Regions from separate parts of the Cobetia sp. PS-4MA genome, predicted to be linked through region 2. Evidence: predicted binding sites of a transcription regulator. Region 2 holds the regulator's gene; each other region holds the start of a gene.
What was found. Region 2 encodes LexA, which represses DNA repair genes until DNA is damaged. Its sites were predicted from a motif close to TACTGTNTANNTANACAGTA; they were not measured.

Region 1 (2,202 bases), 1.6 Mb from region 2:
TCATCGCAGCCTTGTGTCCTTGGTGTTGACGTCCGGCAGACGCATCACGGATGGCGATGCCTCTGCCTGATTTTCTGAAGAGAGTCGCCGCTGGCCGAACGATCCGATGACGGATTCATCTTCCTGTCCGGCCCGCACGCCCAACCGTCCTCGACACGTTAGCAGGGTGCGACGTGGAAGGATGTCGCAAGCGACGGGGCCAGACGATGGCCGGCATGCGCCATGATGGCAGGCAGGTACTCCGCCAGTCTGGCAAATCCATGATCCCCTCCCGGCGTGAGGATCAGCCGGCAATCCTGATAGAGGCTTGCGGCATCGTTGACGTCCAATGTCTCGTCCGCCGTGGCAAGCAGCACGAGGGTGCGCTGCGGCGTGACGGGGATCGCTTCCAGTGCGGCCAGCGCCGGCCCGAATGCTTCGGTGACGGTGAAGGACTCGCCGGTATAGGGGTTGGCGTGGGTCGACCCCAGCCATGCCGTGACAAGCCTGACCGGGCGCACGGCTGGATTGATCAATACCGTGCGCGGCCCCTGACGCCATACGCTCTGCTCGCGGCCCTGGGGTCCATCGAGTCGCGCAGCCTCACGCGCGGCAAGCCAGGTGCTCAGAAAGCCACCCATGGAGCTGCCGATCACCACGATGGCGTCGTCACAGGCAGGGTCAGCCGGGTCGAGATCCAACTGCGCGCAGAGCGCCTGGTAGGCCTCCTCCACCACCGCCTGCCCGGCAGCGGGTTGAGGTGGGATGTCAGGCGCGACGCAGGGCAGACCGAATTCGGCGGCCGCACGCTTCATCAACTGCGCCTTGGGCGAGCAACTGGCCGAGTTGAAACCATGCAGGTACAACACGCCCCTGACCGGAGGAACGACAACGCCTGCCTGCGCAGGGTAATGGGGACGGCTCATCAGCGCTCCCGACACGCGCGAACCGAACGGCTCACGCTCGGTTCGCGGCAAGGTGTCTAGTGTAAACGATTGATTCCCATATAGGATAGCGAGAATACTGTATAAATCAACAGAGGATGATCGCCTGCGTGATCCCCCGTCAGCGCGGGTCCTGCCCCTGGGCGGCCCACACGGACTCGATCAAGGCACGACTGGAAGCGTCCAGCTGCTCGAAGCCTTCTCCCGTGGTCATGGTCGCTTCCGTCGCGGTGGCGATCTGCTTGCCCAGCTCCACGCCCCACTGATCGAACGGATTGATGTCCCAGATGGTGGCCTGGACGAAGACCTTCTGCTCGTAGAGCGCGATCAGGGCCCCCAGGGTTTCCGGCGTCAGCGCTTCCAGCAGCAGGGTGGTCGAGGGCTGATTGCCACGATAACGCTTGTGATTCGGCTGGGCCTCGTCACCCGCTATCGCGTCATCGCCCAGCATCAGCACGCGCGACTGGGCAAAGCAGTTGGCCAGTGTCAGACGGTGCTGCGCCTTGAGGTGGGCACGGGTCTCGGCGTCCTCGACATGGTCATAGCGACGCATCGGCGCGATGAAGTCACATTCCACTGCCTGGGTACCCTGATGCAGCAGCTGATAGAAGGCATGCTGGGCGTTCGGGCCCAGCTGGCCCCACAGCACCGGGCAGGTGGAGTAATCGACCATCTCGCCATCGTTGGTGACCGACTTGCCGTTGGATTCCATTTCCAGCTGCTCGAGGTAGCTGGCGAAGTATTCCAGGCGGCCGTCGTAGGGCAGGATGGAGTGGGCGCGAATATCGAGGAAGTTGTTGTTCCAGATCCCCGCCAGCGCCAGCAATACCGGCAGATTGTCTTCCAGCGGTGCGGTGCGGAAATGCTCATCCAGCTCATGCGCCCCCGCCAGCAGGCGACGGAAGTTGTCCATGCCGACATTGAGCGCGATGGGCAGTCCGATGGTGCCCCACAGCGAGTAGCGCCCGCCGACCCAGTCCCAGAACAGCAGCTGATGTTCCGGCGCGATACCCCACTCGCTCATCTTCTCCGGCTTGGCGGATGCACCGATGAAGTGCTGACGATTGATCAGTCCTTCCAGACGGCCTTGCGGGTCAAGGCGCGACTTCAGCCAGTCACGCGCGGTACGCGCATTGGAGAGCGTGTCGATGGTGGAGAACGACTTGGACGACAGGATGAACAAGGTGGTTTCCGGACTGAAGGACTGCAGGTAGTCCGCCAGCTGTGAGCCATCCATGGTCGAGGCGAAGTGCACGCCGACCTCATGGACGCCCTTGGG
Region 2 (2,202 bases):
ATGGCCGGTGAGGAAGGGGCGCTGGCGTTGATGGAGCTGGCATTGGCCTCGTTGATCGAGGAGTGCGCGGCGTCGGCACGCTGGCCTGAGGGCAGCTGGCGCGAGCGGCTGGCCACACCGCCGACTCCCGTGGCGGAAATCGAGCAGTTGCGAAGCCTGCAGGCGCAGCCGGACAGTTGGTTGAGCCAGCTGGTGGCCGATATCACGCGTTTGCATGAAGAGGGCGGTGCTGCCCGGCGTGAGGAAGGCCAGGCGCGTGGCGATGGTCTCATCATCGCCACGGCGGCCAATGCGCCTCTGGCAGAGCGTCTCGCCACGGCAGTCAGCGCCATGAAGGCGTTGCTGTCACACCTTCGCGAGTCGAATGTGGAGTGGTAGCGTCGCGCCTTGCCTGACCAGAAAGCGCTGGCATGTCACGCACCTGTCATTCAGGTGACGCCCTGGCATGACGGGTGCTAGACTGGCGGCATTGTGGCAAGCCCTGCATTCTCCGGTACGACCATGGCTCTGGCTGTGGTCGTACTTTTTTCTGCATTGTCGCCAGTGACTGCAAGTCGCAGGGCCTGCCCGCCGTCAAGCTGACGATCACAACGACGCCGGTATCCTCAGGATGCCGTGCAGGAGGAATGACGTGTCCGATCCCGCCGTACTTGAAATCGTGCAAATGGAAGATGGGGAAGTGATCCTGCGTGCCGCCGAGAGTGAAGGTGAGCCACTTCTCAGTATCCGCATCTCCGATGAAGCTGCCGATCTGCTGCGTGACAATCGCTTCGAGGTCGCGCGTGAGATGATCGATCACGCCATCACCCGCACCCGCCTGTGGGATGGCGAGGATGATGAAGACGAGCAGTCGGAAGGCATGGTGCACTGAGCACTTCCCGCATGTCTGCCTGTCACGAAAAAACCCGCCAATCGGCGGGTTTTTTCGTGGATGCCCTGATGGCGACAGTCGTCATCTGCGCGTCAGCGCTGTGAGGACAGACTGCCTGCGAGCCATGAGATCAGTGCAGGCCGCCATCGCGGATCACGCCCACGCCGAGGCCCTCGATTTCCAGGCTGTCCGTGCGCAGATCCACCTTGATGGGAGCGAAGTCCTCGTTCTCGGCTTCCAGCCATACGTAATGGCCATCGCGACGGAAGCGCTTCACCGTCACTTCATCCCCCAGACGCGCCACCACGATCTGTCCGTCACGCACGCTGCTCGTGCGGTGCACGGCCAGCAGGTCACCTTCCAGAATGCCGACATCCTTCATCGAGACCCCGCGTACGCGCAGCAGATAGTCGGCGGCAGGCGAGAAGTAGTCACTGGGCAGCGGGCAATGGCGATCGATATGCTGGCTGGCCAGGATAGGGCTGCCAGCGGCCACTTCCCCGATGACCGGCAGGCCCTGCTCGCTATCCTCTTCCGCCTCGGCCAGAGACGGCACGCGGATGCCCCGCGAGGTGCCCGGCACCATCTCGATGGCTCCCTTGCGCTTCAGGGCACGCAGATGCTCTTCCGCGGCATTCGGTGAGCGAAAGCCCAGTGCCTGGGCGATTTCGGCACGCGTTGGCGGATAGCCTGAGGACTTGATGGTCTTGATGATGAAATCGAAGACATCCTGCTGGCGCGGAGTAAGCGGCTGAGTCATGGGCATTGCCTTTGGCCTGGGCGGCATCTGAGCTGACGGCACGGGGTGTGCATCCATACAACTGTCATTGTATCCAGTCATGGCGGTCATGCAAGGCATCGTGGGTGCTTTGGCAGCAACGTTGCCGGCATCTTCGTCGACATCGACATGCTGACGCGAGACAGCGGGTGTCCGGGACGCCCCATGACCATCCCGTCCCCGAATGTCCCGCGTGAATGCGCGTCCTGCCGGTCTTGGCTGTCGAGTGTTTGAAACAACCAGCAATTGCCAGTCATGGCATGGACAGCTAGAATTATCTTGTTTCAAACGAATGTTCGTCGGGCGCATCCGGCTACCGGTACACAGGCCCTGTGTGTCCTGTGCTCGGGACACGGCTCGTGGCAGCCTCCGCCTCGGAGTCGCTGCCTGACACGCGGTGCGTGAAGACCGACATGTCGTTTGATTGACCTGCATGAGAAGAGTCGCCCCCCGGGCCACGGCCTTGCCGTTGTCCGGGGGGACAAGGACTCCCGTGCCCCCTCGTGACTGATCACCTGACAAGGCATCCGCCCATGGCCCAGACCGATACCGT
Region 3 (2,202 bases), 1.2 Mb from region 2:
ACACATACCGGGATGCCGGTGAACTTGCGCACATTGCGGTGCAGGGTACGACTCAGCGCCAGCATCGCGTTGCGGTCAAAGCCATCGAAGCGCACGAACATCTCGTCGATGGAGTAGGGTTCGACCCCCGCGCTGTATTCCTCCAGCACGTCGCGCACGCGCGCCGACATGTCGCCATACAGCTCATAGTTCGAGGAGAGCAGATGGATGCGTCCCTCGCGTACCAGGGATTGCAGCTGGAAGGCCGGGGTCCCCATCTCGATGCCCAGCGCCTTGAGTTCCTGAGAGCGCGCGATCACGCAGCCGTCATTGTTGGACATCACCCCCACGGGGCGGCCTTCCAGGCGCGGATCAAAGACTCGCTCACAGCTGGCGTAGAAGTTGTTGCAGTCGACCAGCCCGATCATCGGCGCGCTCATACCGCGTATTCGTGGATGACGGAGCGCACCACCCCCCAGACCTGACACTCGAGATCGACGATGGCCACCGGCGGATACAGGGCATTGCCGGAGCACAGATACGGCCGCTGGCCGATCAGTTCGTAGCGCTTGACCACCACCTCGCCCTCGACCAGCGCTACCACGATATGTCCGGGGCGGGCGTCGATGGAGCGATCCACGACTAGGGTGTCATTCTCGTAGATGCCGAAGCCTTCCATGCTGTCACCTGCCACCGTCATGAAGAAGGTCGCTGCCGGACGCTTGATCAGCCGCTCGTTGAGATCCAGCGTCCGGCCAGCGTAATCCTCGGCCGGTGACGGAAAGCCGGAAATTCCCGCACGCCCCGTGATGTAGGGGTATGGCAGCTCACATGGCGCAGGAGCGGGATGAGGGCGAGCCAACGTCTCGTGAGTGGCAAGGGGAACAGATGCGGTCATGGAAAGCTCTCCTGTCATGGCTGTATTTATATACAGTATCCGTGGCAGGCAAGCGTTAGGCAACCGCTAATATGCAAAGCCGCCTCAAGTGAAAGTGACTGCTGCGAAGCCCGGATGGTGAGGGTATTATGCTCGGCATCGGCGAATGCCATCGGGCGCAAAGTCCGGTGTCTATGTGAGAGGCGGGTTCACTGTAGAGAGCCATGAACGAACTGACCCAACGACTGCGCACCTTTCTCAAGGTGGCGGAGCATCAGAGCTTCAATGCGGCCGCGCGTGAGCTGGAGATCGCCAGTTCCACGGCGACGCGTCACGTCAATCATCTGGAGCGACAGCTGGGCGAGCCGTTGCTGGTGCGCACCACGCGCCATGTGCGGCTTACGCCTGCCGGTGAGCGAGCCGTGATCCGTTTTCGTGCCATCCTGGGCGAGGTGGCTCAATTGACGGATGAGCTCGAGACGCTGAGTGAGCGAGTCGCGGGGTCGCTGCGCATCTCGGTGCCGTGGCGATATTCGCGCCTCTATCTTGCGCCGCTGGTGAGCGAATTCATGCAGTGCTACCCCGAGGTGGCGCTGGAGATCGTCAGCAGTGATCAGCGCGTGGATCTGATCGAGGAGCAGTTCGATGTCGCCATCCGCATCGGTCATCTGGAAGACTCGAGTCTGATCGCACGGCACATCTGTGACCAGCGTTTCGTGCTGGCTGCCGCGCCGTCCTATCTCAGTGCCCAGCCGTCCATTCGTCAGCCTGAGGACTTGGAGCAGCACCGCCTGCTGACCTTCAGCTATACCACCGCTAATCATCACTGGCGGCTGGTGCAGGGTGAGCGGGAGCACCGCATCTCGGCGCGAGCACGCGCGCTGCGTACCAACAACGCCGACATTCTGACCCAGGCAGCCCTCGAGGGAGCTGGTGTCGTGGTGCAACCGCTCTGGGCCATCCGTGAAGAACTGGACCAGGGGCGCCTCGTGGCGGTGCTGGAGGACCATCAGGTCACGTCTTCGGATTTCGACACTGGCATCCATGTCGTCTTCGCGCGCGAGAATCAGCACAACCCGCGCGTGCGTGCCTGGGTCGACTTCCTGCTCGCCCGCCGCGAGCAGCTGGCCGGTCGCTAGCAGGTTCTCGGCAGGTGGTTATCAGTAGAGAATATCGCTGCGGATGATGTACTTGGCACCATCGCGGATCGGCTCGCCTGCGTGCACGCAGTGCTGCGGGTGCGAGCCATGCGGGAAGCACAGCACACCACCCTTGGGCGTTGCGACCGAGACTGTCTGGATGTCGTCCCGTGACTGAGCAGGCCTTTCGGGGTCGCGACGGCTGAC
Region 4 (2,202 bases), 210 kb from region 2:
CTCTCAGAACAGCCCCAGCTGTTGCGTCTCTTCGTGGGCCTTGAGTCGAACACCGACTCCCAGCAGGCGCACCGGTCGATGGCCACGTTGCCAGGCTTGCTCCATCAGCAGTGCGAAACTCCTGGCGTCCGGCAATGAGAGGGTGGAGGCGGGGAGGAGGCTTTCCAGCGTGGTGCTGGTGAAGTCGTTGAAGCGTACCTTGACGAACTGCTTGGCCAGCACCGGCTGTTCCTGGCGTGCGTGACGCTCCCCGAGGCGCTCCATCAGCATGGGAAGCTTGGCGAGGCAGGCGGAGAGATCCGGAAGATCCTGATCGAAAGTGCGTTCGACACTGATGGACTTTCGCTCTCTCTCGACCTTGACGGGGCGGTCATCAATGCCATGAGAGAGTTCATGCAGGCGATGTCCGAATTTGCCGAAGTGTTCGACCAGTGTGGTCAGTGGTGTCGTGCGGATGTCATCGCAGGTGGTAATCTCCAGCCGATTGAGGCGGGCCAGCGTGGCCGGGCCGACGCCATGCAGCTTGCCGACGGGCAGCTTACGAATGAAGGCGTCGCTGGACTCTGGCGTGATCACCGTCAGGCCATCGGGTTTCTCCCAATCACTCGCGATCTTGGCCAGGAACTTGTTGGCGGCCACGCCGATCGACAGCGTGATCCCGGTGCGCTTCAGGGCTTCTTCCTTCAGCCAGCGCGCCATCCAGGTCGCGCTTCCCTGAAATTCCTCGATGTCGCTGACGTCCAGGTAGGCTTCGTCCAGCGATAGAGGTTCCACCAGTGGTGTCAGTTCGTGAAACAGTGCCTGGATCTCCTGCGAGACGGCACGGTAGCGCTCGAAGTCGGGGGGGACGAGTATCAGTTGCGGACACAGGCGCAGGGCGCGCGCTGTGGACATCGCAGAGCGGACGCCGAAGGCGCGAGCCGGATAATTGCAGGTGGCGATCACGCCACGTTGCTCGGTGCGGCCACCGATGGCGATGGGCACCTCGCGCCACTCTGGGTGACGAAGCATCTCGACGGCGGCGTAGAAACAATCGCAGTCAGCATGAAGGATCTTGCGCATTCGCGCATCATCCTAAAAGACTGGATGGCTGTCCAGTATCAGGCGGCGTGTCGCCTCATTCTTCGCCCAGAGACGACAACGCCCGGCAGACGTGATGCCTGCCGGGCGTTGTCGTATTTCCTGTTGCCGTTGCCAGGCTACCCTGGCCGGCGGATTACAGCGTCATCGCCGCCACCCAGCCGAAGACGATCAGCGGGATGTTGTAGTGGATGAAGGTCGGCACCACGCTGTCCCAGATATGATCATGCTGTTGATCGACATTCAGGCCTGCCGTCGGGCCGAGCGTAGAGTCAGAGGCGGGGGAGCCAGCATCGCCCAGTGCGGCCGCGGTGCCGATCAGGGCGACGGTCGCTAGGGGGGAAAAGCCGAACTGCAGGGCCAGCGGGACATAGATCGCCGCGATGATCGGGATGGTGGAAAAGCTGGAGCCGATGCCCAGCGTGATGAAGAGTCCGACCATCAGCATGACGAGCGCGGCCAACGGCTTGTTGTCTCCGATGATGTGGAAGGAGGCATCCACCAGGGTCTGGATATCACCCGTAGCTTTCATGACGGAGGCGAAGCCGGCTGCCGAGATCATGATGAAGCCGATCAGTGCCATCATGCGCATGCCGGAGGTGAACAGGTCGTCGGCTTCGTTCCACTTGAACAGGCCACCCAGGGAAAGAATGGCGAAGCCGACCAGGCCGCCCAGGATCATCGAGCCGGAATAGAGCTGGATGCCCAGGGCGGCGATGATGGCGACCCCAGCCATGATCAGGCCGCTGCGGGATGGTGCGTGCACTGGAGTATGGTGCGGGACATTGGTCGACTTGATCTCGCGATTGGCGTAGTCACGCGGCTTGCGATAGGAGACGAAGACCGCAGTCAGCAGTCCCAGGAACATGCCGCCTACCGGAATGGCCATCGCCATCGGCACCATGCCGCGGGTGACTTCCAGCCCCATTGCCTGGCCCGCTTCATTGATGTTGGCCAGCAGGATGTCATTGAGGAAGATGGAACCGAAGCCCACCGGCAGCAGCATGTAGGGAGCCGTCAGACCAAAGGTCAGGGCACAGGCGACAGCGCGGCGATCCAGGCGCAGGCGGTTCATGGCCACCAGCAGTGGCGGAATCAGGATCGGAATGAAGGCGATGTGGA

Region 1: the regulator LexA is predicted to act here: its motif matches at 1,001-1,020, upstream of AC26AR_RS10970 (YqiA/YcfP family alpha/beta fold hydrolase).
Region 3: the regulator LexA is predicted to act here: its motif matches at 896-915, upstream of AC26AR_RS09355 (LexA family protein).
Region 4: the regulator LexA is predicted to act here: its motif matches at 1,081-1,100, upstream of dinB (DNA polymerase IV).

Annotation. Positions count from the first base shown of each region.
Region 1 covers NZ_CM173107.1:2,594,364-2,596,565, forward strand. The annotation lists gene parE (DNA topoisomerase IV subunit B) at 1-4, opposite strand, end outside; gene AC26AR_RS10970 (YqiA/YcfP family alpha/beta fold hydrolase) at 159-905, opposite strand; gene pgi (glucose-6-phosphate isomerase) at 1,045-2,202, opposite strand, start outside.
Region 2 covers NZ_CM173107.1:984,777-986,978, forward strand. The annotation lists gene AC26AR_RS04220 (DUF6586 family protein) at 1-378, shown strand, start outside; gene AC26AR_RS04225 (hypothetical protein) at 632-871, shown strand; gene lexA (transcriptional repressor LexA) at 1,002-1,631, opposite strand; gene AC26AR_RS04235 (TetR/AcrR family transcriptional regulator) at 2,183-2,202, shown strand, end outside.
Region 3 covers NZ_CM173107.1:2,195,511-2,197,712, reverse strand. The annotation lists gene AC26AR_RS09360 (Y-family DNA polymerase) at 1-407, opposite strand, end outside; gene AC26AR_RS09355 (LexA family protein) at 416-877, opposite strand; gene AC26AR_RS09350 (LysR family transcriptional regulator) at 1,081-1,995, shown strand; gene AC26AR_RS09345 (2OG-Fe(II) oxygenase family protein) at 2,017-2,202, opposite strand, start outside.
Region 4 covers NZ_CM173107.1:1,197,748-1,199,949, forward strand. The annotation lists gene dinB (DNA polymerase IV) at 4-1,062, opposite strand; gene AC26AR_RS05130 (Na+/H+ antiporter family protein) at 1,217-2,202, opposite strand, start outside.